Planctopirus limnophila DSM 3776: one gene and its partner. The protein of the gene in region 1 binds, or shares a complex with, the protein of each later gene. Links are inferred from orthologs where the notes say so. Each region holds a gene or a part of one and is shown on either strand. Other genes may lie near its edges.

Region 1 (15,333 bases):
CAAAGCGGCTGTCGTGCCGGGCATCGGATGTCCTGACAGCCTGCAAACTTTTGACAACATAATCGACGATGGTTCGAGAAACGGGAATTCTGCCCGTTGTCTTTTCTCCAGGGTCTTTAGCTGCTGAGGCTTCTTTAGTTGATGTTCCCTCTCTGAATGATGCACCCAGAGAGGAGCTTTCGTCCTGAATGGTGCTTTCCTGCCCGCGAAAACCGACTGCGACCGCTTGCAGTGCTTCCGTCTCTGCATCCCGCAAGAGGACACAGCCTCGATCCGCTCCTAAGGTTTCAATCGCAAGATCCAGCATGCGTTGCAGAATCTGCGTCATCGATGACGACGGTCGAACGGCTTCCTCCGAAATGCGATAGAGCATCTGCAGATTCATCGTCGCCTGGAGTCGGGCATCGGTATTGTTCGAAACAGCAGCAGGCAAATCCTTCAGGGGCAATCCGCCCGTCAAAGCCATTTGCCCCACAATGCTCGATCGATCCGTCCCATCGGCCTGATGCAATAACTCGACACGATCTGCCGCCCGTCTGGAACCGACATGATCTCCCTGAAGGAACTGCAGAATTGTCCGGCCAATCTGGATCTGATCACCGGGTTTAAGTGTTCGCGACTTGACCTGCGCTCCATTAACAAATGTACCATTCGAACTGTTGCGATCCTTGAGCACGAACTTGTCGCCTTCGCGTTCGATGGCGGCATGAGTGCGCGAGACCTCGGTGTCGAGCAACCGCACAGGATTATGCAGACTGCGACCGATCGTGATCGGAACATCCCCGAGTTCAAAACGGGTTCCCTGATCCGCCCCCTGAACGATCAGAAGTGAGGCTCTCGCGATGGGAATTTTTGTCGTCTCCAGCTACTCAGAGGGCAGATTCATGGGGTCTTTATCAGAGATTGAAGTGCGAATGGGCCAAAGTCAAACTGGCACAATCTCTCGAAACCAAACGTAACCTGTTATGCAGAAAGAATTTGCAATCTGTTCTTGCGAAGTTGCATTTTCTCTCTCTGGCGACGAAACTATGTGTTCGCTTTGCAGATTTCAACAACAACCTGCAGTTCGGGGCAAATTGGCCCTGAGTCTGCATCTCGCACGAATGAGGATGAATTGTCATGGCACATAAGAAAGGCCAAGGATCCAGCCGTAACGGTCGCGATTCGAATGCCAAGCGACTGGGTGTGAAGAAGTTTGGCGGCCAGCTGGTTCTGGCTGGAAATATTCTGATCCGTCAGCGGGGTACTCGCTGGCATGCCGGCAAAAACGTCGGCATGGGCCGTGATCACACCCTGTTCTCCCTTGTTGAAGGCACAGTGTTCTTCGACCAAGAAGGACGACGTGTGAACATCAAGCCTGTGGAAGTGGCTGTCGCCAGCTAGTCGACTATCAACCCCTGCCGTCTGATCATCTCGGCGATGCAGGGCATTGCCTGTACATTGAGGCCCAGTCAGCATGGAGAGAACTGCTCGAGCAGTGACTCTAGTTGCTGGCTGGGCCTTGCCATTTCTGCCCATGTTCAATTGACCAATACTCAATCGCGTAACGAGCACGCTTTCGATGAAATTCTGGGACTGTGCGTGACATGCTTGCGGCTCCGAGCTGTCTATTACACACAACTTTGCTTGCGTATTGATTTGAGATGAGGCTGGAGACTGGGTGGCTGGGGTCAAACGTCCTCGTTTGCCCCCAGGTCATTGGACGATTGCTGATGGCGAACATGCTTGAAAGTCATGAAAGCATGGCTCGGATGCATCTTTGCTGGGATCGCTCTGTTACTGGGGGCGGTTGAAGACATCCGACCCTAGCCACCCCGGTAAAGACCACGCCCTTCCGCAAAGCCTCCAGGGACGTGCCACCCTTGGATAACAGTTGTGTGTAAAAGACAGCAGCTCTAGGAAAGCATGTTTCGCAACCAACACCGTGCCGTTATCTTCTGGGAGACGCATAAGCTGCCAGGAGTCGTTGAGAGCTGGTGGTTCTGCTACACTACTAGCAACTATTCTTCTGCAACGACCTGCACTCACAGTCCTTTTCGGAGATTCTCATGGCTGCCGTTGATGATGCTTATGATGCTGCCATTCGGCTCAAGAACCAGGGAGATCTGGATGGAGCTGCCAAGAGCCTGGAAGCCATTCTCGTAGAGTATCCCGAGCATGTGCTGACCTACTCGGCACTGGCTGTTATTTTGCAGAAGCTGGGGCGCCACGATGAAGCGATTGCTCACGCCCGCAAGGTGACGGAGTTGGAGCCTCACGACAGTTTCTCGTACACACAGATGTCAGTCATCTGTCAGCGCTGCGGACGGATCGCCGAGGCCGAAGAAGCTCTGGCCCGCATGCGCATGATGCAGGCGAGTGGAATGCATTAGGCTGTCAGACGTCGATCAGTCTGCATTCATGTAGATTGCTTAGCACTCAGCATACAACACGCTCTACGTCGCATGATCTCATCTCAATCGCAATCTCCATCAGTATGTTGACACGCTTGTTCGAGAATTGCCGAGCTTGCCAAAGCGTGAAGTCAAGAACGATCCGGGCATGATGACCACGCCCGGACCGTTGTGACTTGAGCCAATAGGAGAGGCTGGCTTACTCCTTGGCCAGATCTCCCGCGATCACAGTGAGGATCTGGTTGGGATGGATGTGCCTGCGGACGGCTTCCAGAACCTTTTCCGTCGTCAGGTCGCCAATTGCTGTTTCAAGTTTGGCGACATACTGCATGGTGCGGCCAGCGTAAAGGTTTTCTTCGAGCAGCCGGGCGATCTTGGGGTCTTCTGTACGACCAACCTGCTGGGCTTGCAGATAGCCCTGCTTGGCGGCGTCCAGTTCCTGCTGCGTGACCCCTTCCTTCAGCAGTCGGGCGAGTTCTTCGTTGACCGCAGCATTCACCTTTTCCATGTTCGCCGGATTGGCAATGGCATAGAGGGAAAGCGTGGCCCGCTGGTCGAGCATGGCTGCCCGGAAGGCGGAGCCCACCCCATACGAGAGACCTTCCTTTTGACGAATGCGGTCACCCAGCCGCGAGGAAAGTGCGCCAGCTCCGAGCACATAATTGCCCACAATCATGGCTGGGTAATCGGGGTGATCGTCACTCATCGGCATGACGGCACCACCAAAGTAGAAGGCATTGGCTTTATCGGGAATCTGAATCCGCTTCACTTCGGCTGTGATCGGAACAGACCCGGTGCGGCTAATGCGTTCGTACGTCTGATCGGACTTCCAATCGGCCAGTACTCCCTTGAGAGTTGACTCGACTTCGGCTGGATCGAAGTCGCCCACAATCGCAATCTGGCCGACTTGAGCACTCAGAAAATCGTTGTAGAGCAGCTTGAGGCCTTCCACTTCAATTGCTTCGACGAGTTTGAGTTCTTCTTCCACGGTAGGAACTGAGCGAACATCGCCAGCAGGGTAAGGCGAAAGAGCCTTTGAGACCGTTTTGACAGCCAGTGTCTGAGGATCTGTCAGACCCTGTTCGAGATTGGCTCTGACCTGCTGCTTGATGACAGCCAGTTCACTTTCCGGGAACGCAGGCTCTCGTAGAACCTGCTTCAATAAGCCCAGGACTGCCACCAGATTCTGGCGTTTGGTCTCAAGGACAAACGTCGCTTCGCCCGCATTGCCACCAGCACTGAGTGAAGCAAAGTTCTTGTCGAGCGCATCCTGCAGTTGCTGCCGGGTGAGTGACTTGGTGCCGCGGAGCATCATCGGGGGCAAAAACTCGCAGGCCTTAGCGAGGCCAAAGAGTGATTTTTCGTTGCCATAGCGGAGGGTTAATCGCAAGACGACAGTTGAAGAACGGGTCTTTTTGGGGAGCATGGCAACCTGGACGCCATCAATCCTGGTGCGAAGGGTACGCTCTTCGATCGCCAGCGGGCTGACGTCGAACGCTTCGCCCACGGAGGTTTCTTCGCGGCCCTTGTAATCCCCAATCATCTTGGCGAGTTCGGGAGTCGCAGGAACCGAAGTGCGTTCGGGCTTTTCGGTGGGAATATACAGGCCCACAGTTCGATTGGATGGCTGGAGATACGCCTTGGCCACGCGGTTGACGTCTTCGACAGTGACGGCTTCGAGGCGATCACGATAGAGGAAGTACAATCGCCAATCCCCCTGGGCGGCCCACTCACTCAGTTCGATGGCAATCTCGGCAGAGTCTGAAGCTCCCATTTCCCGCTGCTTGAGCAGACGCAAGCGAGCGCGTTCGAGCTCTTCCTGAGTGACGCCTTTTGATGCGGTCTCATTGAGGACATCGAGCATGGAATCGAGGACGACCTGTGGATCGTTACCAGCGGCGACTTCGGCCATAAATCGAAGCACACCGGGATCATGCAGGGCATAGGCGGCACCGGAAACACTGGCGGCTTTCTTGCCTTGAACCAGAGCTTTGTACAATCGACCCGAGGGCTGCATGGTAAGGATCGATTCGAGAACGTCGATGGCCACGAAATCCGGGTGAGCCCCGGAAGGAATGTGATAAACCGCACCGACGACAGCGACATCTCCCACCCGGCGGAGAACGACCTGACGCTCACCATCTTGAGCAGGTTCTTCGGTGTAAGTGTTATCGAGCACGCGCGTGGGCCGAGGAAGCTTGCCGAATGTTTCGCCGATAATCCGCAAGGCTTCTTTGGGTTCAAAGCGGCCCGCGACGACGAGCATGGCGTTATCAGGCTGATAGTACTTGCGATAGAACGATTTCAAACGTTCAACCGGGACTCGTTCAATATCGGCCCGGTTACCAATGGTTGATTTGCCGTAGTTGTGCCATTCGAAGGCCGCAGCCATCATGCGTTGACCAAGGATGGAAGCAGGGCTGTTTTCACCACGTTCGAATTCGTTACGCACGACCGTCATTTCGGAAGTGAGGTCTTCTCCTTTGACATGGCTGTTCATCATGCGATCGGCTTCGAGGCGAATGGCAAACTCGAGGTTGTCGCCTTGGGCCGGGAGCGTTTCAAAGTAGTTGGTGCGGTCGAGCCAGGTCGTGCCATTGAAGTCGGCACCGCGTTCCTGCAGGGCTTTGGGGACACTGGGAACATCTGGTGTCCCCTTGAAGAGCATGTGTTCGAGGAGGTGAGCCATGCCGGCTTCGCCATAACCTTCATGACGCGACCCGACGAAGACCGTCAGGTTGACTGTCACAGTGGGTTTGGAAGGATCTGGAAACAGGAGCACGCGCAGGCCGTTTTCGAGTTTGTATTCGCTGATCCCTTCGATCTCAGTAACTTTCATGGGCATTTCGGCTTTTGAACTGGAGGAACAGAAGATGATCTGGCTGACAATGACCATCGCCAGCAGGGAGAGGCGGGCAGCACCAGATAAAACAGATTGTCGAGAGGTCAGACCCTTCCGGGTTAAAAACATCCGGGTCGATAACACCGGGGCCAGAACAGCCTGTGCTGTCACTTGATTCAAGAGACGCATCGTCCTGCGGATCATCCGGTTCCACTCCATTTGTTAGAATTGTGTTTATCGCAGGGAAGCCGGCCTGAGCAGTTCAACTCGTGAGTGATTGGCCGGGCCAGTTCAGAGATTGCTCATCCAGTGAACATCCCTCAGCACTTTATGATCCTAACACTCCAACCGAGCTTCGCCAACGAATCCTGATAAATGTGACAATGTCAATATAATGATTCCTGTGGCAATCCCGAGTGTCGCTGAACCCTATTTCCCATCATGAGCGGGATTCATATCCGGTTGGCGAAGTTGCTGGAGCGAGCGTTCTTTGGGGTCGGCCAGCCAGAAGCTGCGGCCCGGGAACGCTGCGGCCAGTTCATCCAGGGCGGCTTTATTTTGCGGATCGAGGATTTCTGGCCGATAACGAGCTCGAATCACTTTCGCCTGCCAGCCAGGTTCGTTGGTGACATGATCAATGGCAATCTCTCCCGCATCCTGCTTGATCAGCACCAGGACTGGTTCATCGGGTAATGCGCGAGTGAGCCAGTCATCGAATTGCTGGTAGACTCGCACTTTGGGATACTCAATCGAACCATAAGCCAAGGCCCGTCGGCTGTCCCAAAGACCGGGAATGGAAGCGTTTGCGCCCAGCCCGGCCATAATGCACATGACCAGCAGCCAATGGATGGCGACGGGACGTTGTTCCTTCGCCCAGCGATCTGCCAGTGAGATGGCCATCTGTGCCATGGCTAATGCGATAAGCGGTGCCGATTCGAAGACATAATGCCACCCCATGATGCCCGGGTACCAGTAAGGAAAATGCACGAGGTGAATGGTGAGGATGCCCGCCATCAGCCAGCGCCAGCGCGAATCCGGAGGTGACCAGAACCAGTAGAGCAGACAGGCGGCCCAGGCGAAGAGGGGGTCGAAAGTCCAGAGCAGGCTCCCGAAGAATCTTGTGGTGAGATTCTGCAGGGCCAATGGCCACGTGAGGTTATCGGCCCATTGATCGTAGGCCTTCCAGATCTTGGGACTGTTCGATTGATCGCCGCGAATTCCGTTGTTGAAACCATAGACATGCCGCGGCGTGTAGGTGGCTGTGTAGAGCTGATATGGGGATTGCCAGGCGGAGCCCGTGGTAGCGTGATTGTAGGACAGCATGATGCCCCAGCCTGCCACGATGGGAATCAACATGGCCAGAAGAGAACTGGCTTTACGAGTCAGTGTTGATGAGGGCGAATTCTCGGTGGAGCGACGGAAGAGCCAGGCCAGTACGGGAATGGCAAATGGCAAGCCCATGGCAAAAGCCGTGGCCGGTCGGCAAAGCATGGTAAAAGAGAGGCCCGTTATTGCGAGCAGGGAATCGAGAGGCTGGTGAGTGCGGAGCCAGCGTAACATCATGAGCCAGAACAGAGCCAGACCTGCCAGTGTGGGATGATGGGAGAGCAAGAGGTTGCCAAAAGTGGCCAGTCCCGGCGAAAGTGCCAGCATCAGCGCGGCGAGAAAACCCGTCCGGGGTGCCCCAAGTTCGCGTCCGATCAGGTTGGTTGCCAGCACGAGCCAGACTTGAGCCAGCCAATGCCCCAGTATCGGAATACCGACCATCACCCAGGGCCATATCCATAAGCTTGTGCCCGGATAATACCGGCTCGCCATCCGGCCATCGGGAGGTGTCCCTTCGTTGAGGACATGGACCTGATCAAACAGTGCCGGGAATGCAGGTGGCCCTGGTGCTGTCCAATGCCCGCCAGCAATGGTTTGGGCACCGAAGAGATAGCTGTATTCGTCGTGATAGCACGGTGGTGTTCCCAGGAGCTGCGTTCCGAAACTGCCAATCATGGCGAGAGCGATGAGAGCGAGAATGGTCTGGCTGAACCACAGGGGGTAGACCCTTTCGAGAGGAGTCCATTTGGCGAACATCGACGGAGTGGAAGCAGGCGAAAGTGGGCTGTTGGTCTGGGAGCCTTTGACATTCAGGACGAAAGGCAGAATGAGCAACAGGCCCGCTTGCAGCAGTGCCAGATTGGGTTGCCAGGTATCGACGAGAAAATCGAGTCCAGCAGCAATTGAAGCCAGCAGGCACATCAGCCATGCCATCATGAGACCGACCCGCTCCCGAAGATCGACTTCTGGCAGATTTTGCCCACTCTGGGCTTTGACTGTCGATTTCTGGCGTCGCTGCGAATGAGATTCGATCGTCATGCGTAAGGTTGCTTCGCTGGTAGGGTATTTCTGATGAGAGCCCTGCTCAATCGGATGCGTTGAGTATCTGTGATTTTGGAGCTGTGAATCGAATAATCATAACAGGATGGGCGGAGCGATCGGATCATCCCCCAGGCAGATTGCATGGGGAATTTGCAGAATGGAACCGATCGGTTGCTGGGAAGAAACGATTTGGCGGTAGTGGCTCGCGTTTTTGTTGATCAGGCAAACGGGGCAGCAGGTCTCTCCAGTTGCAGCAGGAGCAGCGAATTGACAGTATCTTGTGTGAACCTATACTTCAGCTTAAGGGTCGTTTCGTGACGCGAAGTGACCATCAGGCGGGAGAGATACTGATTCACCAGTTTGAAGTTCATGCCGAAGGTGATTGCCCACAACTGAGTAAAAGTTTTTGGCGTCACCTGAGTGATAAAGTTTTGATCGAAACAACAGGGGCTGGGTGGCCCTTTTTATGAATCAATTCCGTTGAGTGTAAATGTTGGCAGGAAGTGACCGGCCGACAAGTTGAAAGGAAGATGCACATGGCTGGCGATCACGTTCTCGAAATTACCGATGCAAACTTTCAGTCCGAAGTTCTCGACAGCAGCACGCTGACTCTGGTCGACTTCTGGGCTCCGTGGTGCGGTCCTTGCCGCATGCTGGCACCAACCATTGATGAACTGGCCACGGAATACGCTGGCAAAGTCAAAATCGGCAAGCTGAACACCGATGAAAACCCCCGCATTCCTTCGATGCACGGCATCAGCTCGATTCCGACCGTGCTGATGTTCAAAGGTGGGATTATTGTCGATAAGTTCGTGGGTGTCGTTCCGAAGGCCAAGCTGGCGGGATCGATCTCAACCAACATGTAGTTGACTGCTCGGTATTGACTGAAAGATCCATAGACGACCCGTGCCAGCTATTGGCCGGGTCGTTCTTGCATTTGCAGGGACGCACTCGCTGAATCGTGGTGCCTGAGAGTTAATGCCCGTGCTTGGCCAGAGGCTTAGTGCCCATGTTTGGACCGCAGGTTAATGACCATGCTTGGGAAGTGCCGCCGCATAGAGCATGGTGACACAGCCGACGGACATCAGCACGAACGCACTCCACTCGGGGGGATCAAAGACATCTTTGGTGCGTTCGTGGATGGTTTCTGGAGAGGTGAGCATGCCTCGAAAGCCTTTGGCCCGCTCTTCGTGCTCGCCGCTCATGACGAATTTATCGACAACGAGAAACGAGTAGCCCGTCAGAGCCACAAAGGCGCCCAGCCCAAAGAAGGCGGCTCGCATCATAATTCGCCAGCTCCTTATCAGATCGTCGTGGTTCGTGCCCGACGCCAGAACCCACCACTCCTTAGCGCATTTCGGTCGTGAGCACCATCTGTGATCACTGCCACTATGCCTCATCAGCAATTTCGGCTGCACTGCGGAAGAGAATACTTAATCTGCCGATTGTGAGGCGATCTCGTCGGCATCCTCGGAATTGCCAGCAGAATCGGGAGACTCCGCTGCTTCCAGGGGCGACTTCTGAAACTCGTGCAGCAGAACCGTTAGATAGGCACCAGCAGGGAGTTCGACGGAAACGCGGAGGTCACCGCGAGGCGTTTCGTGATCTGAACTGTTGGCGGGCAACAATTCGCAGGTCAGGCCTGCAGGCAAGAATCGGAAGGGCCGCCGGGTTCCTTCCATCAGCGAGGAGAATTTCTGAAAGTGCTCGATCGTCAATACTAACTTCTGCAGGATCGCCAGTTCGCGAGCATGAACTTCGCCCCCAGGCGAACGCATGCGCACACCAAAAATGGGTCCGGTGGTGGAGATTTCCCACGAGTCGAAGCGCGGCTGATCAGCAGCGGCATCTGTGACCAGAAACTTCGCACCAGCGGGGAGAATTTCCATCAGGTCGCCGCAGAGAACTGTCGAGAAAAGCCCGTCCCGCAGTCGCTGAGCCAGCACCTCGTTAAACAGCCCGGATTGGACAGCAGAGAGAGCGAGTCGGAGCAGAAACTTTCGCCTGGGGGCGGGAATATCTTGTGGCGAGATCTGGCCCAGCAGCAGTTGCCAGCCCAGCTTCCACGTCGAGTGCTGGTGCCCAAATCGCTGCATGCCGAAGTAATTTGGGCAGCCTTGAGCCTGCAGTTGCCGGGTAATGGCATCGATTTTGGAAAGATCGGGTTCAACGCCCCTCAAAATAGCGACAAAACGATTCCCTTTTAAGTGGCCCGTCTTGAGCTTGTTGCGATGTCGTCTGGCTTCGAGCACCTGTAAATCATCGCTCTCAACAGCTGGTACCAGCTTTTCAGCCCGGGTGGGGACAGAAACCCATTGCCTGGTAATGGCCTGCCTGTCTTTCAACCCCGCCATGCCAATTTCTGAGCGGGGAACGGCGAGCTGTTTCGAGAGCTGTGCCACTAGCATTTCACTCGAAAGATTTCGCTTCTCGATCCAGAGAAACAGATGCTCACCTTCTCCGCAGGGAAGGTAAGCCGGGATTTCTTCGACAAGAAAATCTTCGGGGGATTGTTTCCAGACACCGCCCACCCCTGCCGTTTGACTGGTCAGCTCCGGCCAGGCAGAGGGAGCAAGCAGTGGGACTGGCTGTTCGGTCATGGGAACGCTTTTCGAGGACGATTGCCACAGATTCGCTGAGAGATGCCATCCTGATGCTCCCCTCGCTTCGATTCGAGACAAACTCCGATTACAATACGAGGTTTCCAGAAATCTCGCAGCCCTCAAAGACAATGCCAATATGATCGAGAGACCGAACAAGGGTCTTTGGCATTGAGACCAATAAGACTGTACAGCAGACCTTCAGCGGATATGCGGAACATGGCTTTGGAAATTGTGAAGTATGGACATCCGGCTCTCCGGCATAAGTCCACCCCTGTGACCGAAATCAACAGCGAACTTCGCAAAGCGATTGCCGAAATGTTTGAACTGATGTATGCAGCCAAAGGGATTGGCCTGGCCTCGAATCAGGTGGCCATTCCAAGGCAGTTTTTCATTTTGAACCTCACCGGTGATGCCGCTGAAAAAGACGAGGAAGTGGTCTTTATCAATCCGGTCATTCTCAATCGCAAAAGCTCATGCGAAGGTGAAGAGGGCTGCTTGAGTTTTCCAGGGTTATATGGCCCGGTGAAACGTGCTGGTGAGGTGCTTATCGAAGCGTTCGATCTGGATGGGAACTGCTTTGAGATGACACTTTCTGCGAAGGAAGACGATCTGGCGGTGCGAGCTGTCCAGCATGAATCCGATCATCTCGATGGCATGCTGTTCATCGACCGCATGACAGATCGCGCGCGAAAAGAGCGTCAGGTCGAGATCGATCAGTTCGAGCAGGATTTTCTGGCGCGACAGGCGGCTGGCGAAATCGAATCGATGGACGTGCTCAAAAGAAAGCTGGCAACATGGCCCAATTGAACGCTCAACAGTCGCCAGGAGAGATTGTTGTCACAATCAACTCGCAGGAACGTTCGCTGCCAGCGGAAATGAACCTGACACAGCTCATTGAAGTGCTCAAGCTGGAGCCTCGCTATCTGGCCATTGAACTCAACGGGCAAGTCATTTCCCGGAAACTGCACGCCACCACGAGGCTCACCGAGGGCGATGTTCTCGAAGTGGTCACACTGGTCGGTGGGGGTTGAAAGTTTTCGCCACGAACTACGCCCAGGCGAGTTCTGTCTGTCGATCCGGGCCTTTTTTGTGAGCCTGCTCGAATCGGTGTTTTTCGATCTGCTGCCACAAGTCGTGGCTGTCAAACAGATCGAGCAAATGTGCCAGACCTGCATCCGCCAGTTCTCTTCCAGAAAGGAAGCGGCCTGGTCGGGACCACTCGGTAATCAACTCGACACTGCAGTTGAACAAACGAGCCAATAGCTGATCCTGATCCGACTCCATCCAGCGGAAATGTCGGGCCCATTCGACGGCTTCTTCCAGCTTGAGCTGGTCATCGGATTGCCAGCGAATGGGATGAAACAGCAGCGAAGCATGGGGCGTCACATAGCGTTCCCGGCAGGCCGCTAAGGGCATCAGTGCTGCCGAACTGCATTCCCCTGTGACCACGGCCGCCGCCCGGAGACCGCGTAAGCGAATGATCGAAGCGAGTGCCAGGCCCACATACGCATTCCCGCCGCACGAGTCGATGTAAATGAGGCCTGCTGACCGCCGGGGAAGTTCGACCAGTTTTTCCAGCAGTTCGGTTTGCTGTTCGAAGAGATCACCCGCGATCGTCATTTCCCATTCCGGGTTGGGAACAATGGGCGACCATGAAATCGAGGGCCCGGGATAAGCCGGCAAAGGACGAAATGGACTGGGCTTAGAGGGTTTCTTCGACGATTTCGTCATTTCTGCCTGAGATCCGTGAGAGGAGCCGCAATTTGCCAGATGACTTGGCTGACGCGAAGTGGAATGACTCGAAAGTTTATCGCTTTGCGGCTGATATGTCGCTGATTCTCTGAAGGAATACACTGTGGAGCAGTGAAAAGTTGTTCCGATCAGGTGTTGCCCCAGTGCATCCACTGATCTCACGCGATACGATTTGGTTGCTGAATAAAAACTTGAAGATCTGCACAGATAGTTTGTGAGGTTGGGCCATGACCAATTCAAGAACTGTTCACCCGGCAAACCAACGACCCAAAAGTGCCCGGTTGATATTCCGTACGGGATTTCTGTGGACGGCAGTGCTCATATTCCCGGAGATGGGCGATTTGCCATCGGCAGCGTGGGCCCAGCCTGCAGCGCCTGCTCAGCCTACGGCTCCAGTGGCCAGACCAGTGGCCACCATCAGCTGGCTGGATGCTGGGATCTTTGCCGCTCTGGCCGGGGGTGCACTCTTCGCAGTCTGCCGTGCGAGCAACCGGATGTAGTGATGAGATGCTGTTTGTCTTGATCCGCACCTGATACGAATCGCAGTGTGCTATAGCGATTTCACGACTGCATAAAACATGCTTGCCCAAAGCTGCTGTCTATTTCACACATCTTCGCTGAAGTGCTCATGAGATGCGTGGCTGGGGTCAAACGTCCTCGTTTGCCCCCAGGTCACAGGGCGTTGAATGTTCATGGCAATCATCATGGCAAGGGACGTTACAGGTGCAATCGTGCTTGCGAACATTGATGACCAGGGGGCGGATGAAGACATCCGACCCCTGCCACCCGGTCGTGCGAGCAACCGGATGTAGTCAGCAGTGACTGGTGAATTGTCGACTCGTCATGGCTTGGGTGCTTCAATCCGATACAGATGATGATCGGTTCGCAAGTAGATCGATTGATCAACTGGTGCAAGAGTGGCCAGCGTGCGGCCTGGAAGTGGGTTCTCGGCGAGAACTTCAAACTCGGTTCCCGGTCTCACGACTGTGGTGAGACCGGCTTCATTGGTGATGTACAGCTTGCCGGCTGCAAAGACCCAGGAGGCTGAGTAGTTCCCGGGGATCCGCTGCTGCCAGTGAACTTTCCCCGTCTTCATATCAACGCAACTGGCAATGCCGCCGTCACTGATGAAGTAGATTTCGTCACCCACTACGACGGGCGAAGGATTGAGTGGAGCTCCTTTTTTCATCTGCCAGCGCACGTGTGTTTCTGTGATATCGCCTTGACCTGTGGGATCGATCGCAAAGACAACCGGTGTGTTATAGCCCGACGAAACGACGACGAGACCATGGGCATAGACTGGCCGGGGTACATTGGAATACCCTTTGGGGTATCGCACTTTCCAGATTTCTTCGCCAGTTTTTGGGTTATAGGCGATGACCCATTCTCCGCCCGGGCACACGACCTGTGCCTGCTTTGTGCCATCCGGTAGCGGCACTTGAATGAGTAGCGGAGTGCAATAGGCCATGGCCCCTTCGCGACTGGTACGCCAGACTTCCTTGCCGGTCAGTTTATCGAGTGCCACGACGAACTGTTTGTCGTCGCCATCGCAACTGATGATCAGCAACTGATCGACCACCACTGGTGATGCCGCTGGCCCGTGCCGGTGATCGTATTCGAGTTTGGTCTTCCAGAGGATCTTCCCGGACGGGTCGAGACAAGCAGTGCCATGAGCACCAAAGTGGACATAGATGCGATTGTCTTCAATCCAAGGCGTGGGTGAGGCATGCGAGTTTTTGGAATGAATGGCACCAGGATCGTCGAGTTCAAAAACGAGGACATCGTGCAGAATCTGGCCCTGGGCGGCATCGACGCAAATGGCCCGCAACTGCTTGCCGTCATCGACGGCGGTTGTCAGCCAGATTTTGCCATCACGCAGTGCGGGGGAACTCCAGCCACGGCCAGGGATCTCGGTTTTCCAGCGAATGTTCTTCTCTTCGCTCCATTCGATGGGGAGCATCGTTTCGGAACTCAGGCCTTCGCCCGAAGGACCACGGAACTGCGGCCAATCCGCTGCCAGCACCCTGGTCTTTGAGAAAGAGACACTCAGCATGACCAGCAGACTGGCCACACCTAGAAACTGGCACAAAGAGCGGGAAGAGAAACTGGCGGACAAGCGAAGGCGGGCAGTCAAGAGACAAACCATGGGCAGGCACTCGATCAACAATGGAACGTCTAAATCTGAGTATCGATCAACTTAAACACTGGCAGATGCACAGGCGGGGATACTCGAATCTTTCGCGTCAATGCGAGCTGTTGCTGCAAGAGGTTCGAGTGTCAGGTGCAAAAACAACATGAAAACTTCTTCATGTTGTGAAGAATCGACACAGGTTTCAAGCACCTGCTGCGGGCGAATTCCAGTGAATCGCACCTTTTTCGACTTCCCGGCCCATGATCTGCCGCTTCATGTGAGCGTCGGGATTGTCTTCACCGATCCAGCTATACGCGTTTCGCCAAGATCAGGCATTAAAGTCTGCGAGGCCCGGAACGACCTTCGGTTCAGGACTCGCACTGGCAAGCTCAGGCGGCACCATCAACAAATCGTGAAACACCTTCGTTCTTTCCATGGGGCCAAGTCAGGCTGCCGAACCTGTTATGAGGACTCTCCGATGATCTCATCAAAGCGTTCCGCCAGTACGAGGAACTCATCGGCCCAGCCGTTGCTCATGGAAGTTTCCTGTAACGGGCCAGTTACCACAAACAGAAACCTCAATTCATCAATCTTGACCGTCAAGGATTGCTCCAATCGTCGAATTGAGTGATCGAGACGTTCAAGGATGTCCTTAGCATCCATGCACGACCAGTCTGAGTCCTCCGACTGGGCCACTATGTCACGGCATCGTTGAAGGACTTTTAGAAGAGCAGATTCGTCGAAAACTGATCGCATACAAATCTCCACTTTAGGCAGGTGAGTCATCCCAGTCCCATTCATCAGGTCGAAAGCCCTTGATCTCTTGGCCGTGGAACATCATCCCCGTGAATACTGTGTTCGTTACAACTGCCCCCTTGAATGCTGCATGTTCTATCAGGACGTTCTCGAAAACGGCGTCTGTCAAATCCGCTCCTCTGAAGTCAGTGCATTTGAGGTTCATGTTGCGAAACGTCACCCCTTGAAGATTTGTTCGTCTGGCATCGATATCACTGAAGAACCCATCCTGAAAGGTCGTTCCTTGTAGATTTGCACCCTCCAGCACTGAACCATCCGCGAGGCAGACTCCCACAAATACTCGTTCCCCGTTCGAGTATCTCCTGAGTAGTTCTTCACCGTCGATGTCATCGTTCATTTGCGGGTTAATCCATCTACAAGATCAATACTCAGTTGCTCGAACATGTAAGACTGATCGCTCACGGAACGGGGCGACACTTCAATCACGTC
Region 2 (15,534 bases), 2.2 Mb from region 1 along the record:
GAAACCACCAAAGTCAAAAACTGGATGGCGCATTGAGCCTAGACCGGGGATTCTGGAAGGACGATTCGGGGCAGTTTTTTGCCTGATACTACTTCTGATTCCAGCCCTTCTGACAATATTTGGTGCGAATCGACTGGCCGACTTTCTGCATCCACTGGTGGCTCAAGCAATCCAACCAGCTATTGAGTGGGTCAATGCCAGTTTTCCCGCATGGCTGGCAGCCCCATTGACTGCCGAATATGACGACTTTGGCTATGGTTTGCTCAATATGGGGCCTTTCCTGCTCGTGTGGGCATTTCCGACCGTTTTACTATTCTCAGTAGTCAGTGCGATTTACAAAACGACAGGACTGATTGAACGGATTAATGTCACTTTGCATCCTTTAGTTCGCCCACTGGGCTTAAGTGGCAGAGACCTGGTGCGAGTTCTGGTAGGCTTTGGCTGCAATGTGCCCGCGGTGATCAGTACTCGAGCATGCTCCTCCTGTTCGCGGGGGAATGCGATCTCGGCGATCTCTTTTGGGGCAGCCTGCAGTTATCAACTGCCCGCGACGCTGGCAGTTCTCTCTGCTGGCGCAGTTGCTAACGGAACGAATCCATTATGGCCCATGTTTGGCTATTTCGCCTATCTACCCGTAACCACGATGATTTATCTGAGGCTGACATCAACTTCTGTTTCGAGAGATCGCCTGAACATGCTGATGCATTTCCAGCGACCATTCCTGCAATGGCCGTCGTGGGCGGCGATTTATCGGGAAATCCGAGGGACTTTGGAACAGTTCCTATTTCAGGCCATGCCGATTTTCGTCGTGATCTGTGGAGTGACATCCTTGCTTGCGTACAGTGGAGCGATTGCGGTTCTTTCGGCCGTACTCTCACCAATCATGACCATCTTTAATCTACCTGCTTCAGCATCAGTCGCTATGGTTATGGCAAGTATTCGAAAGGATGGAATATTCCTGTTGACACCTTTGGAAGGAGCTGCGACTCCCATGACAACGCTCCAGTTTCTTACTGCCGTCTATCTTGCAGGAGTATTGTTTCCTTGTCTCGTCACTGCATTGCAGATTTCGCGAGAGATGGGCTGGCGGTTTGCCGTGAAAATGATGGCTCGTCAGGCGATTTTTGCATCACTTTTTGCTGCATTTCTGGGATGGATTGGCGCCTTTTGGAACTGATTTTGTCACGCTGGGAAAACATGCTAAATAACTGATGATGTCCCTATTTCAAGCGAAGATTTCGCGTGCAACTTGACCGGCGACATCGGTCAAGCGGAACTCTCGTCCGCCGTATTCGTAGGTGAGAGATTCGTGGTCCAGCCCCATGAGTGCCAATAACGTCGCATGCAGATCATTGGTGTGCATTTTCCCTTCCACTGCAAACTGGCCAACTTCGTCCGTCGCGCCAAAAGTAAAGCCAGGCTTCACACCGGCACCAGCCAGCCACATCGGATAGCCGGTGATATTGTGGTCTCGTCCATCTGGGCCTTGAGCCGAAGGGAGACGACCAAACTCGCTGCCAAACAACACCAATGTGTCTTCCAAAAGGCCACGGCTTTCGAGGTCTGCCAGAAGTGCTGCAGCCGGTTGATCAACAGCCTGGCAATTGTTCATCAGACCGCGATGAAGGTTGTTGTGCTGATCCCAGCCCGGATGGCAGATTTCGACAAACCGAACTCCCGCTTCACTCAAGCGGCGAGCCATCAGGCATTGCCTGGCAAAACTGCCGGCAGGCCCATCTTTGATTCCATACGCTTGTTGAATATGCTCAGGCTCTTTAGAGATATCGAGCAACTCAGGTACTTTCGACTGCATTCGAAAGGCAAGCTCGTAAGAAGAGATCACACCTTCAATCGCAGAGGGAGCATGCGGCCTGGATGCCAGATCTTTATTCATGGACTGAATCAGGTCGAGCTGGCGACGCTGGAGTGCGATGGGAGTCTGTGCTTCAAGATTCGGTAGATAGCCGGCATCATTAATACGGGTTCCCTGATAGTGAGCGGGCAGAAAAGCGCTGCCATAGTTAACGGTACCACCAAAATTGGGAGGTGGATTGATTGTAATATAACCTGGCAAATCCTGGTTCTCCGTACCAAGACCATAAAGCAGCCACGAACCGATCGATGGTCTCGTCAGTGAGGCAATGGCTGTCCCGGTATGAAGCTGAATGACGGCCTGTGGATGTGCAGGAGTATCGGTGTGCAATCCACGCAGCCAGCAGAATTTATCGACATGTTTGGCTAAATGCGGATGAAGCTCAGAGACCCACGTACCCGTCTCTCCATATTGGGCAAACTTGTATCGCGAAGCCATCAGCTTGCCACCACCTGGACCGCTCTGGCCGTCCCGCGCCTGGAGTTCTGGTTTGTATTCCCAGGTATCCATCTGGGAGATCGCGCCCTGCATGAAGAGGAAAATTACCCGCTTGGCTTTGGCGGGAAAATGTGGCTTTCGAGGTGCCAGATGCCCTGGAGGCAAAGCCGGCGCAACCTCCTCACTGCGTGCCTTGCTGGCCAACAGTGCCGACATGGCCAGATAGCCAAAACCAGCACTGGCCGACTTGAGCAACTGACGGCGGTCAGGCAGAAAGCGACCCAGTGGCTGACCATTGTGATCGGCATTTCCCCGTGGAATGGATCGGAAGCTCATGAAATTCATCCTTGCAAAAATCAGGCACTACGTATTTTTTCGAGCATTGAACAAGAGATAGACTCTGTCACCTCTTTGCATCAATCAGACTATTTGAGATAACGAAAATCACCCGAGGCATAGAGAGCCTGAATGAATGAACCCCAGGCTGCGGTCCGGGAATCTCGAATCGAGATCTTCTTCAGGGCAACCGGAAGATCGTTTTGCTCCATCTCATCGGCATTCGCGAGTGCCAACGCACTATTTGTAGCCCCAGAAGGATTGTTTCCCGAAGCAGCCGACGTCTCTTCAGGCTTACTGGAGGCAGCCGCAATCAATCGATTTGTTGAAAGCGATTCAGATGACCCAGCAGTGTTTGATGCCAGATAGATACTGGCTTCTTTCTCATACACAGATAAATAGTCAACGATTGTGTTAACTTCAGTTACCGAGGGATCTCGTCCAAGAATCTGGCGATACGCATGAACGATGCGGGATCGATCGTCGTGATCTTCACCATCAAGCAAGGATTGTGCCAGCCGAACACTGTGTTGCCGCACAAAAGGGTCGTTCAGGAGGTAGAGCGACTGGGTAGCAACAGTTGTTTGGTCTCGGGCGCCAGTCACCATCCCTTGCTCAGCAAAGTCAAACACTTCTAACGCTCTGGGGAGAATCCCCCTGACGAGTGGAAGATAAACACTGCGGAGAGTTGAGTTCTCGGCCGCCACTTGAAGATTGCGGGCCTCCGGGCCGTTGTTCCGAATTTCGATCACCTTCAACTCAGCAGCGGGAGACCTCTCGGGACGAGAAGTATCAAGAGACTGAGTTGTGGCCAGAATACTGTCGCGAATCTCCTCGGCAGTCAGGCGGCGAGGAGTGTGCCTCCAGATCCAGCGATTCGCAGGGTCGATCTGCTGATATGCAGCGACATTTTCCGTACTGAGTCGATAGGTTTTTGTGAGAACAATCTTGCGGATCAGTTTCTTCAGCGAGGCTCCATTTTGAATGAAATCCTGAGCGAGAAAATCGAGGAGTTCCGGATGAGAGGGGGTATCACCCGTCAGACCGAAGTTATCGACTGTCGAGACGATTCCTCGACCAAATAGATGATGCCAGACACGATTCACTATCACCCGGTGAGTAATGGCATTCTGCGGTGCAGTTAACCATTGAGCGAGCTCGGCCCGGCCACTTTGCCCAGCGGTAATCTGTGGCTGACCTTCCCAAGTCGCCAGTTTCAAGAATCCACGGGGGACAACCGGCCCGAGTTGCTCAGCCTCTCCCCGCAGGCGAAGTTCTGTGTCTGAAATCTGCTTACTGTCACGGGCACCAAGAGTCACTTCGCCTAAATGAGCTGGATCAGTGAGGAGGTTTAACTCGGCTTGAAGACGGTTCCATTTCTGGCGAGCCATCTGCTGCCTGGGACGGCCATTCGGGCCTTTCTCCTGGCCTTCGGGTGTCCCACGGAGTCTTTCAAATTCCTCACGCGCTTCGGCAACTGCCTGCTGAGCTTTCTCAACTTTTTGATGCTGCTCAGGATCAGGTTCAGATTTGGTTTGTGAAATCACCAGCAATGCCGCAGTGTCGTAATAATCCAGACCTCCACCACCCATCTTATTTCGGACACCAGCCAGAATATCAGTACTCGTGAAAATTCCTGCCAGTGCGTAGTACTCACGCTGCGAAACCGGATCAAATTTATGATCATGGCAACGTGCACAACTGACAGTGACTCCCAGGACTGAACGGGTCACGGTGTCAATCGCTTCGTCAACATTGTCCATGACGAAACGAACCTTAAACCTCTGGTTTACATCTTTGACACCCAGTGCCAGGAAGCCCGTAGCCACAAGGTTTTCGATGCGTTCACTTTCGGAAGAGTAGGGGAGCAGGTCACCCGCGACCTGTTCAGCGATAAATCGATCAAAGGGCTTATCTTTATTAAACGCATCAATAACGTAGTTACGATACTTGTAGGCTTGAGGGTAGGGAATATTACGAGCAGACCCTGTGGACTCGCCAAAACGACTGACATCCAGCCAGTGGCGACCCCATTTCTCTCCAAATGCAGGAGAAGCGAGAAATCCGTCGACAAGTTGAGCATAATTTTCAGTCGATGGGTTTGCTTCAAAAGCTCGCAATTGCTCGTCGCCGGGAGGTAATCCCGTGAGATCAAAGGCGACTCGCCTCAATAGGGAGGCAGGGTCAGCATCACTCACAGGGGAAAGGTTGTGATCATTCAACTTTGCCAGCACAAACTGATCAATGGGGTCAGTGGCCCAGTTCGAATCTTGTATGACAGGTGGGGTCACAGCTTTCAATGGCTGCCAAGCCCAATGGCTGGCCAAAAGCTCCTGATAATCACTACTCCCTTTGCCGATCTCATGTGAAACTTCCACACGAGGCCAGGGAGCACCGCGACGAATCCAGTCTTCAAGAATCTGGATCTTCTCGTCAGGCAGTTTTTCTTCAGGAGGCATCTTCAGCTTGCCAGTGTATCGAACAGCCTGAACTAACAGGCTTTCTTCAGGCTGATGTGGAACAACTGCAGAACCTCGATTACCACCGTTACGCAATCCCTGATAATCATCGACGCGCAAACCACCAGCAGCTTTGTTGTCAGCGGAATGACATGTGTAACAATGCGCCACGAGGATTGGCCGAACCTTCTTCTCAAAGAATTCAAAATCGGCTGGAAGCTGTGAATCTTGTAGAGATCCTGAAACCACAACAGATCGAGTGTTCAGCGAGTTTTGCGCTGAGACGACCTGCCTGGACTCTTCGGCAGTTGCGGGTGTCTTGACCTGCGCTTGAAGGTGCTCACCAGATGCGGCCATCCCCACAGCCAGGACCGTCAGGCATTTCGTAAAAAAACTCATGGTTCAGTACTTTTTGGAAGACGAAGGGTTGATGGCCATTGCCAAGGCATTCAGCTGCAAGAATCACATAAGTATGACTTAACGAATAGCGACCTGTTTTGTTCGACGATTCGCGTTTCTATTGAACGGTTCCAGCTCCACATTAAAAATGTGTTCACTTTCCAGACCGGGAACGTTGACTTTAATCTCAGATTTCTTGCTGTATTTATCTGGCAAACGAAATTGCGGAGGCGTATCACTCCCGGACTCAGGATCTATATAGAGCTTGACTTGATGCTGCCCGGGAGCAGCACCGTAGCGATCGCGCGTAAAACGAAGACGGAAATTGCCGTTCTGGTCTGTATACCCCACTGATGAAGCGGTTTTTGAATCGAGTGGCTGATATTCGACACTCACCCCAGCCACCGGTTTACCAGCCGACATCACTTTTCCATGGACCTCACTCAGGGCAGGCCCGGAATTGAAGCAACCGGGAAGAAATGACGCTCCGCAGACCACACCTATCACCGACCAGATGGGTGGTAGTTTTGAAGAAACTCTCATTGGCGATAATACCTTCTATCAAGAACCCTACCTACGAATTTACTGATGACAACTATCATTAATATTCACCTAATGCTGATCCATCATTACGAATTGCCAGCCGCTGGTACGTTCCTAGCAAGGTACGAGGATTCCCGACGACTTCTGGCGTATTATCGAAGTAGATCGCATCACTCACGAATTGCACCCGGCCGTCACCGAAGAGGAAATGGGCACCACCGATATGAGCACTATGAAATCCACGGCCAGCCGTTGTCTGTCCGGGTGCATTTGGTAGATTCAACTTCCAGTTGGCAAGTCCCTGAGTTTGCCTCAAGCCCACATCAGCATTGCCTGTATAGTTTCGAACGCCAATCCAGATTGCTGAAAGATTGTCCCAGTTACGTTCACCGACAATAAATGTGTTACTCGCACCGTCGGTATAATCAGTTAAGCGAACTTTGCTTCCTGGCCAGAAAGTCCCAAATGGATCTGCCTGATTAAGCACCCAATCGTCGGCGTGCACCCAGCGGGTCCCGTGAACACCGACATAACTGGCTGTCGCTGCGGCAGTATCTCCATAGGCGGCATTGGTGAAACCGCGCTGATCATTCAGTTGAGGCGCAGTATCCGAAGGGCAGCGGTACCCAGGAACCACAGCCTGCACCTGATTTCGAGTGCTCGCATTCAGTAGCAATTCAACGAGTTCCCGATTACCGATATTCAATTGATTGTAAAGAGTGGACTGATCAATCTGAGGGAGAATCAAAGCTGCCCAGGAATAACCCGTGGCTCGATTCGCGGTCGTGAGATTGATGCGATACCCCGCATCCGGCTGCCTTGATGAAAAGACATTCCCAGGCGGAAAAGTGTTATGCAAGTCGTGATAATTGTGAAGTGCCAGACCAATCTGCTTGAGATTATTGCGGCATTGTGTCCGGCGTGCAGCTTCTCTCGCCTGTTGCACAGCAGGGAGCAATAAAGCGATCAGGACAGCAATAATTGCTATCACAACAAGCAATTCGATCAGCGTAAATCCTTGCTTCTTAAAACTCATGATCAACCCTTTGTGAATATCTATGTTCTCAATTTGATCGTTAGGAATTCGAAGTGACATGCCGTGCAATGCGGTTGAGGCTGCGAAGAGTTCGAGAAATTGAGGGATTGACCTGAAGTTCATCTGCAACATCGAGTTGGAACACACTTCGACGAGCGACTTGTACGGCCAGCGCTTTCTCGAAATAGCTGTCTACGGTCCCCGTCAGGACAAGCACACCGTTACTGATATGAATCTGAATGAAGCGAAATGTGTCAGGCTCTTGAATGAAGAGCCTTTCGTAGAGCTGTCTTTCCGTCGTTGTTTCAGAAGGCGAAACAGAATTGGCGATATCGGAATTATTAAAGGCAACCATAATATCTTTCTGTGGCGTTACGCCGTGTTTACTTTTGAATATACAGACACAGATTGGGGCTAGCTGTTCCCAATCTAAATAAGCGACTCAACCAGCGAGGATACATGCTTTTGCTGCCCTCGGAGGCGAGCGACATCACGTGGAGGAGGGACTGAGCTGCCTCCCATCGGCAGTCATCATTGGCCAACCGATGGACTGGCCTGGCATTCAAAAATAAGCCAAATAACGACCAGGTGATTCTTCGCAAGAGACAGCCTGTAATGGACAGCCTGTCAGGCCTATTTGATACGCCGTTCACCATCCATGGGCACCAATTTCAACCCGGGATCACGACGTGAAATTCTGAACTAACAACAACAAACGGAGCGCATGCCAATGGAACACAGCTCAACGTGCTTGAAGCCAGGATTACGAGAAACGACCAGAGCTTCCGCAATGCGACTGCAGAATGCCTTTCGAGATTTTCGGAACGAATCCATGAGAGACTCCTCAAGTCTCAGACACGATGGAAGGGGAGATTCAGCGAGATAAACACCCTTGAGCCGTGTGGCCCAACAGATCTATCACTCACTGAGTGGTAGTTAGTATCGGGACGTTTTCGAAAAATGTCAACTCAAATTCCGAAAAAACTGCAGTTCAGCCCAAAAGACCACTTTCCATCAAAAGCTGATGAGACCAAGCGAGACTCGGAATGCCTTTGTTCTGCGTGATTTCCTATGATCTGATTTCGCCCACTTGACCTGAGGTAAAATCCATGGCTACATTGCCATGCAACCATGAATAACGAGCAGCGAATCAAATACGAAGCCCGGGCAAAGATCGCGAAGGCGCTGGCGCATCCAGCCAGATTGTTCATGCTCGACTGGATGCATGATCGCGAATGTTCCGTCTCCGAACTCACCGCTGAACTGGGACTTGATCAATCGACGGTTTCCAAACATCTGGCTGTGCTGCGCGAAGCAGGAGTAGTCTCAGCACGTAAAGCCGGAACCACGTCCTTCTACCGGGTCAGCTGTGGTTGTCTCGATGGGTTCTTCACCTGCCTGGAAAACGTTCTCAAATGTGATATCACGAAGCGTCAACAAAGCCTCGCTGAGGACCCAACCTCATGAGTACACGAAGCTATGTTGCTGAAGCGATCGGTACTTTCACCCTCGTATTTGCCGGAGCAGGGGCGATCGTTGTTAACGATCTCAGTGGCGGTGTTATTACCCATCCCGGAATTGCTTTAACTTTCGGCCTGGTGGTCATGGCCATGATTTACGCCCTGGGCGATATCTCAGGAGCCCACCTGAATCCCGCTGTAACACTGGGTTTCTGGCTTGCACGGCGACTGCCAGCACGCCAATTGGCACCTTATATCGCCAGCCAGATACTGGGTGCTGTCACTGCAGCCAGCCTGTTACGAATGCTCTTCATGTACCACCCCACTTTGGGGGCAACGTTGCCGGTCTATTTCTGGTGGCAGGCTTTGATTCTCGAAATCATTCTTACCGCCATATTAATGTTTGTCATTTTGTGTGTCTCCACGGGGGCTCGCGAAAAAGGTGTGATGGCAGGAGCAGCCATTGGTGCTGTCGTCGCTTTTGCAGCCATGTTCGGCGGCCCGATCTCAGGGGCTTCGATGAATCCGGCACGCTCATTCGGGCCAGCCGTTATCAGCGGAAATCTCGCCTCATTGTGGATCTACATCCTGGCACCATGCATCGGATCAGCGTTCGCTGTCTTGAGTTTTCAGCAACTCCACCAGGAAATTCCGATACCTGCCAATCCACAAGACGAACTCCAGCTCAATAACCCTACGACAGACAGGCTCGAATCATGAAACGCGTACTCATTCTTTGCACGGGAAACTCCTGCCGCTCGCAAATGGCCGAAGGTTTATGGAACACTCTGGGCCAGCCTACGTGGGAAGCGGTCTCGGCAGGCTCACGTCCTGCCGGCTACGTTCATCCGCTGGCCGTGCGAGCCATGGGAGAACTGGGGATCGATATTTCGAACCTCGTGAGTAAGTCGGTCGCACCGTATCAGAATGAAAACTTCGACCTGGTGGTCACGGTGTGCGATAACGCCAAAGAGGCATGCCCTGTATTCCCAGGAGCGAAACTCACGCTGCATTGGCCATTTGCAGACCCGGCCCACGCCGAAGGAAACGACGAGGAAAAGATGGTCATGTTCCGCCGTGTGCGTGATGAAATCCGTGATACCATCAGTGGCTATCTCAAAACTGTCTCTTGACAGGTTTTTAGCGATTGTTTTCCCAGTCAAGTGCTGAAAAACTCTCGACTAATATTTTTTGATACGCTGAAAGAGCACGCTCTATCGTGGCAGATCACTGGGATATCTTCTGTCGGGTGATTGACAATTATGGTGATATTGGTGTGTGCTGGCGTTTGGCTCGGCAGTTGCATCATGAACTGGGAATTCGCGTCCGGCTCTGGATCGATCAACTCGATGTGTTGACTCACCTGTGCCCACAAGTCCGAATGAACCTCGGCTGTCAGCAGGTGGATGGTATCGAAATCTGTCAATGGGAGACTTGTTCAGAAGAGACTCAGCCCGCTCGAGTGGTCATTGAAGCTTTTGCCTGTGAGATTCCCGGCTGTTACCAAAGATCACTCCTGTCACTGCATGAGTCACAGCCAAATCCTCCAGTGGTATGGATCAATCTGGAATATCTCAGTGCCGAGAATTGGGTTTCTGAATGCCATGGGCTGGCGACTCCGGGTTCTTCGACCAGCCTGAGGAAGCATTTCTTCTTCCCGGGTTTCACGACAGAAACGGGGGGGCTGCTTAAGGAAGCTGGTCTCAGGGGGCAGGTTCGTCGCTACCAGCAGAAGTTCACATCTCAAAGTTCTCAGGCGACGCCAGACCTGTGGGCTCGACTAGTTGGGAAAACGGGGGAAAACCAACTTCCTGACTCTCAGAAAATGCCCGGTGAACTGCGAGTTTCTTTATTCTGTTATCAGAATCCGTGGATTCCCAGACTTCTCGATTACTGGTCATCCCGAAGTGCTCCCACGAGTTTGTTTGTCACCCACGGGTTAGCGACCAATCAGGTTGCCAAATGGTGTGGCTATTCACTCAAAGCGGGCGATCGACGGCAAATTGGTGCTCTTGAGCTTTTGATTTTGCCCTTTCTGCCACCCCCGGCTTACGACGAACTGCTTTGGAGCTGTGATTTCAATTTTGTGCGGGGGGAAGACTCTTTTGTTCGTGCTCAATGGGCGAATCGACCTCTGATCTGGCAGATTTATCCGCAGGAAGATGCTGCTCACCATAAGAAGCTCGAAGCCTTTCTGAGCCTGTATTTGAGGGGTTTTTCCAATGTTGAGGCAGTTTCTGAGTTCTGGCGTCTTTGGAATCACATTCCGCCGGATCGTTCCTGGGCACATACCAGCGGCATCGAAGACGCCTGGGAAAAACTGCTTCATTTTCGACAAGAATGGAATCGACACAGCGAGGAATGGGCCGACCGGCTTGACCGTAAGAGCAATCTCGCAAACAATCTGGAAATGTTCGTAAGAAAAATCCGTGAGGAAACTTCAAGCTCTTGAGAGCCTGGGTTCCTCCCCATCAGACTGTGACCATCTTCCAGGAAATTGTTTCATGAGTGTTAAGCTGGCAGGCGACCTGCAGTCGGGCAATGTGGTGATCGTCGAAGGAAATCCCCTTGTTGTTTTGAAAGCCCAGTACAACAAGTCAGGTCGCAACGCTGCCGTTGTCAAACTGCGGATGAAGAACCTGTTGACAGGTCGCGTCTCAGAAACGGTCGTCAAAGCCGACGAAAAAATGGAACAGATCATTCTCGACAAGAAAGAATGTACCTATTCCTACTCAGCTCCACCGGTTCACGTGTTCGTTGACGGCGATTACAACCAGTACGAGATCGATGCCGAAACGATGGCTGATGTTGAAAAATACCTCATGCCGGAAATGACAGATGTCGTCGAAGTGACATTCTACGAAAGTAAGCCAATTTCTGTGGTCTTCCCGAAGGTCATCATTCGCGAAGTTGAATACACCGAACCTGTGACCCGCGGTGATACCTCAGGAAAGATTACCAAGGCAGCGGTCCTTAAGCACTCAAAGTACGAGCTTCAGGTTTCGGCCTTCGTAGAAATTGGCGACAAGATTGAAATTGATACGGAGACCGGCGAGTTCCGCCGCCGCTGCTAATCGAAACATCTCGCAGGAGGACCGTTTTGTTCGGTGTCATGACTGCGTGTTTTGATAAAGCGGGATTCGGCCTGTCGGCGAAAAGCAAAAAACTCGATCTGCCATGGCAGGTCGAGTTTTTTTGTGGATGGATGGTTCTGAGTCATTCTTGAGTGAACCGCCATTCAAATTTACTTGGCGACAGGGAAGCCTTCTTTGACAAGGTCTTTGTAACCTTTCTGAAGTGGCCTGACATCGTAGCCATAATCCTTCAGCACTCCAGCGGCTCCGAGCGATCGGGCACCCACCGCGCAGTGAGTATAAATGATCTGATTTTTGGGCAATATTTTCTCGACGTCTGCCTGCGTCATCCCTTTCTGCAGTTTACGAAAGGGAACCAGCAAGGCTCCTTCGACATGTCCACGATCCCATTCCGCCTGATCACGCACATCGACCAGCAGGGCTTTCTTTTCCTGAACCTGCTGTTTGACCACATCGAGTGAATCGGTCGTGTAATCGGCGCCCTGCGCGTGGCCAAAGCCAGCAAAGACCAAGGCAACAATGACCAGAGAGTTCCTGACCACCAGATTCATAAAGACTTACCTTTCGCTACGAACCAAAAAACTCACGAAGCCACCTCAGACGAAGTGGATTCCTCCAATCCAGCAGACCGGCGACCAATGCCCAGCAGCCAGACCAAGCCCATCAGCAGCTTGAGAGTCACACCCACCACATAAAGCAGTGTGAGAAATGCCCAGAAACCTCCAAAAAAGACGCTGAACTTCCAATTGGCTGGTAAGAAAAGCCACTTCGAATCTGTCTCTTTGTGGTTGATGAAATTCTCGACCTGCGTTTTGGCTCCCTCAATACTGACCGGAGAAACCGAGATCGAAAAGGAACTTTGTCCTTCACCGACAAACGTGAGTGTTCCTTCGCCGTCAATCTGGCCCCGCCCCTGATTGTGTCGACGCCGCTCTTCAGCGGTTCTTTCCCGTGCAGCCCGCACCCTGGTTTCGACAGCCAGCAAAGGATCAATGACGGCTGAGCGAAAGGGGATCACAAAGAGCAGACACGTCGATGCCTGCGCGACTGGTCGTCCTTCCCGGTTCTCCAGCATGACGTATGAAACAGGTGCGATCATCGTGATCACCGTCGGTACAATCACAAACCCGATGACTCCAATCAGATGACTGATCCAATTTCCTTGATTACCTGCAGCTTGTTTGGACATCATTACGAATCCCGCACTTCTGAGGTTCCCCTCAGATCAAAAACGACAGTTCATGAACTCTTCGCCAGCATGACTCAAAAATGCCTGCAGATCGAGTGAGAATTCAAGGCCTTGATCGGCGGAGTCTTCGAATACCCAGTTGGCAGTGAGTTCTCTCTGCTGGTTTATCACAATTTAAGAGCCGAAGTGAACTCATGGCTGCACCCACGGTCGAACTCGTCTCGGGAGATCTCCTTAAACAACCGGTGGATGTGATTGTCAATTCCTGGAATCGAAACTTCATTCCCTGGTGGCTGCTTTTACCCCAAGGTGTTTCAGGTGCGATCAAACGTCATGCCGGGACAGCCCCATTCCGTGAGCTCAGCCGAGCTGGAATCATGCCCCTGGGCTCTGCAGTCTTAACGTCGGCTGGGCGTCTGCACTTTCGAGGCATTATTCATGTCGCGGGGATCAACCTGTGCTGGCTGGCGAGTGAGTATTCCATCCGCCAATCGACTCGTAATGCCGTACAACTCGCGGAACAGCAGGGCTTTTCCTCGATGGCCATCCCTCTGATAGGTGCCGGTTCGGGAGGTTTTCCTGCCGAAAAAGCTCGCCACCTGATTCTCGACGAGCTGACAAAACTCAACTTGAAGAGCCCCCTCCTGGTGAAAGTGGTGACATTCGCTGTTGAAAAATAACGAAACTTGCCACTCCAATCCGGGGGAGGAGCATCCATCAGATTTTGAAAGCGCATTCTTCGACAGGTCTCTTCGACATCCCGTTTCCCTAAAAGAAAACAAGTTGATTGTTAAGAAACAATGAGAATCGTTATTTTACTGTGGTTGTCCACATCAAAGCGTGGGTAGAGTTTCATCCATCCCATGAACTTTAACCACAGCTTTGAACGAAATTCTTGTGTCATACGCTGCTTTTCCACCGCGAACCTCACGAAGTCCCTGGCAGGAATTCTTCTGGGGTCTCTGGACTGTCGTGGCTGCCTTTGGTTGTTACTTTTCCATGTATGCCTTTCGCAAACCATTCACTGCCGGGAGTTTCAATGAGCCGCTGTTGGCTCAGATGGACTTCAAAAGCGTGCTGATCATCTCGCAAGTCTTTGGCTACATGCTCTCCAAGTTCATTGGCATTAAAGTGATTGCTGAAACCCCGCCACATCGCCGGGTGCTGGGCATTCTGATTCTCATCGCTCTCGCACAACTGAGTCTGATTGGCTTTGGATTAACACCACGCCCGTGGAATCTGGTCTTCATGTTTTTCAATGGCCTGCCATTGGGTATGGTCTTTGGATTAGTGCTTGGCTGCCTGGAGGGTCGTCGTTCGAGTGAAGCTCTCACAGCCGGTCTTTGTGCCAGTTTTATCCTCGCTGGGGGAGTCATGAAGTCTGTGGGAACCTGGCTACTCACGGATGTCGGCATGAGTGAAGACTGGATGCCCGCAACGGCCGGGGGGTTGTTTATGCTTCCCCTGGGAATCTGTCTGGTGATGCTCGCTCTGGTTCCTCCACCATCGATCGAAGATATCGCTGCACGAACCGAGCGGAGCACCATGAATGGGAATGAACGCTGGACGTTTTTCAGCCGCTATGCACCGGGTCTATTGCCCATTATTGTGTTCTATCTGCTGGTCACGATTCTGCGGAGCCTGCGTGATGACTTTCAGCCGGAAATCTGGAAAACATTGGGGAGCACATTCACATCCTCGACGTTTACCAAGTCTGAGACTCTCGTGACGCTGGGAGTGATCGCTGTGAATGGAACAGCCGTATTGATCCGCAATAATCGGCTGGCGTTTTTTACAGCCTTAGGAACCTGCGGCGTCGGCCTGGGTCTTCTCGCGGGCTCTCTGATTGGACATCACCTTGACCTGATGAACGATTTCACTTTCATCGTCCTCCTGGGACTGGGACTTTATCTCCCCTATGTGGCCTTTCATACCACCGTTTTTGAACGCCTGATTGCCATGACTCGCGATAAAGGGACCGTCGGATTCCTGATGTATGTTGTCGATGCCATCGGGTATCTGGGCTTTGTCGGGATTGTTCTCCTGAAAAACTATATCTCGCGAAGCACGAACGTTGTAGAACTACTCATCATTTCCAGTTGGGCGAGTGTAATTGTTTCAACAATTGCCCTGGTGATCAGTTGGGTTTACTTCTCGAAGGTTCAGCCTCGTCAACCAGAATTGACCGAACTCGAAGTCCGCATCTCCCGTTGATGATGGCCGGAACTTCTTTGTCACTCTTCGGATGTACGAATCATGCAAGCGACAACATCCAGTTCTTCTCGAGATAGCAGTGGTCGCATGGAACGATTGCGGCTGAGTGAAGCATTTCTCCCCACAGCCTGCACTGCTGCCGTCTTCTCTGGTGAGACGCACCATCTTGAACTGAATCAGATACCGCTTCCCATGTTGAGTGCCGGGGAAATTCTGGTAAAGGTCACGGCGTGCACACTTTGCGGGAGTGATCTCCATAGCGTAGAAGGTCGTCGCAAAGTTCCTGTGCCGACAATTCTGGGGCACGAGATTGTGGGGCAGATTGCGGCGATCGGCGGAGACTTTACTCCCGCTGATCTCGCCAACGCCCCACTCCATGTGGGAGATCTCGTGACCTGGGCCGTCGTGGCCAACTGCGGCAAATGCTTCTATTGCGAACGCGATCTTCCCCAGAAGTGCCTGAATTCGGTCAAGTATGGTCACGAAGCGTTT

What was found.
Region 2: the proteins of trxA (region 1) and PLIM_RS09825 are in contact, whole or in part, in an NMR structure (PDB 2IPA), measured with the Bacillus subtilis proteins. The link is inferred for Planctopirus limnophila DSM 3776 from one-to-one orthologs.

Annotation. Positions count from the first base shown.
Region 1 is NC_014148.1:306,269-321,601, forward strand. Bases 7,033-9,803 are described here. They hold trxA (thioredoxin), read left to right. Parts: upstream 7,033-8,138; coding sequence 8,139-8,468; downstream 8,469-9,803. Other genes in these bases: PLIM_RS01230 (hypothetical protein), read right to left, coding at 7,033-7,599; PLIM_RS01240 (hypothetical protein), read right to left, coding at 8,628-8,888; truD (tRNA pseudouridine(13) synthase TruD), read right to left, coding at 9,036-9,803. In the rest of the region: PLIM_RS01205 (ATP-binding protein), read right to left, coding at 1-865; rpmA (50S ribosomal protein L27), read left to right, coding at 1,120-1,383; PLIM_RS01220 (tetratricopeptide repeat protein), read left to right, coding at 2,049-2,372; PLIM_RS01225 (M16 family metallopeptidase), read right to left, coding at 2,593-5,424; more of PLIM_RS01230, read right to left, coding at 5,665-7,032; more of truD, read right to left, coding at 9,804-10,202; def (peptide deformylase), read left to right, coding at 10,422-11,012; sulfur carrier protein ThiS, read left to right, coding at 11,000-11,236; PLIM_RS01260 (ClpP family protease), read right to left, coding at 11,253-11,936; PLIM_RS01265 (hypothetical protein), read left to right, coding at 12,185-12,457; PLIM_RS01270 (PQQ-binding-like beta-propeller repeat protein), read right to left, coding at 12,799-14,091; PLIM_RS23950 (hypothetical protein), read right to left, coding at 14,551-14,751; PLIM_RS01280 (pentapeptide repeat-containing protein), read right to left, coding at 14,858-15,241; PLIM_RS01285 (hypothetical protein), read right to left, coding at 15,238-15,333. UniProt on the Bacillus subtilis protein: Participates in various redox reactions through the reversible oxidation of its active center dithiol to a disulfide and catalyzes dithiol-disulfide exchange reactions.
Region 2 is NC_014148.1:2,465,318-2,480,851, forward strand. Bases 7,997-10,968 are described here. They hold PLIM_RS09825 (arsenate reductase ArsC), read left to right. Parts: upstream 7,997-9,260; coding sequence 9,261-9,677; downstream 9,678-10,968. Other genes in these bases: PLIM_RS09815 (ArsR/SmtB family transcription factor), read left to right, coding at 8,216-8,551; PLIM_RS09820 (MIP/aquaporin family protein), read left to right, coding at 8,548-9,264; earP (elongation factor P maturation arginine rhamnosyltransferase EarP), read left to right, coding at 9,764-10,968. Also shown: PLIM_RS09785 (nucleoside recognition domain-containing protein), read left to right, coding at 1-1,177; PLIM_RS09790 (DUF1501 domain-containing protein), read right to left, coding at 1,226-2,647; PLIM_RS09795 (PSD1 and planctomycete cytochrome C domain-containing protein), read right to left, coding at 2,737-5,505; PLIM_RS22745 (transthyretin-like family protein), read right to left, coding at 5,584-6,048; PLIM_RS09805 (DUF1559 domain-containing protein), read right to left, coding at 6,107-7,084; PLIM_RS09810 (BON domain-containing protein), read right to left, coding at 7,125-7,439; more of earP, read left to right, coding at 10,969-10,996; PLIM_RS09835 (elongation factor P), read left to right, coding at 11,049-11,618; PLIM_RS09840 (rhodanese-like domain-containing protein), read right to left, coding at 11,789-12,190; PLIM_RS09845 (hypothetical protein), read right to left, coding at 12,223-12,831; PLIM_RS09850 (macro domain-containing protein), read left to right, coding at 13,023-13,508; PLIM_RS09855 (DUF5690 family protein), read left to right, coding at 13,726-15,042; PLIM_RS09860 (zinc-binding dehydrogenase), read left to right, coding at 15,085-15,534. UniProt on the Bacillus subtilis protein: Catalyzes the reduction of arsenate [As(V)] to arsenite [As(III)]. In vitro, can dephosphorylate para-nitrophenyl phosphate (pNPP).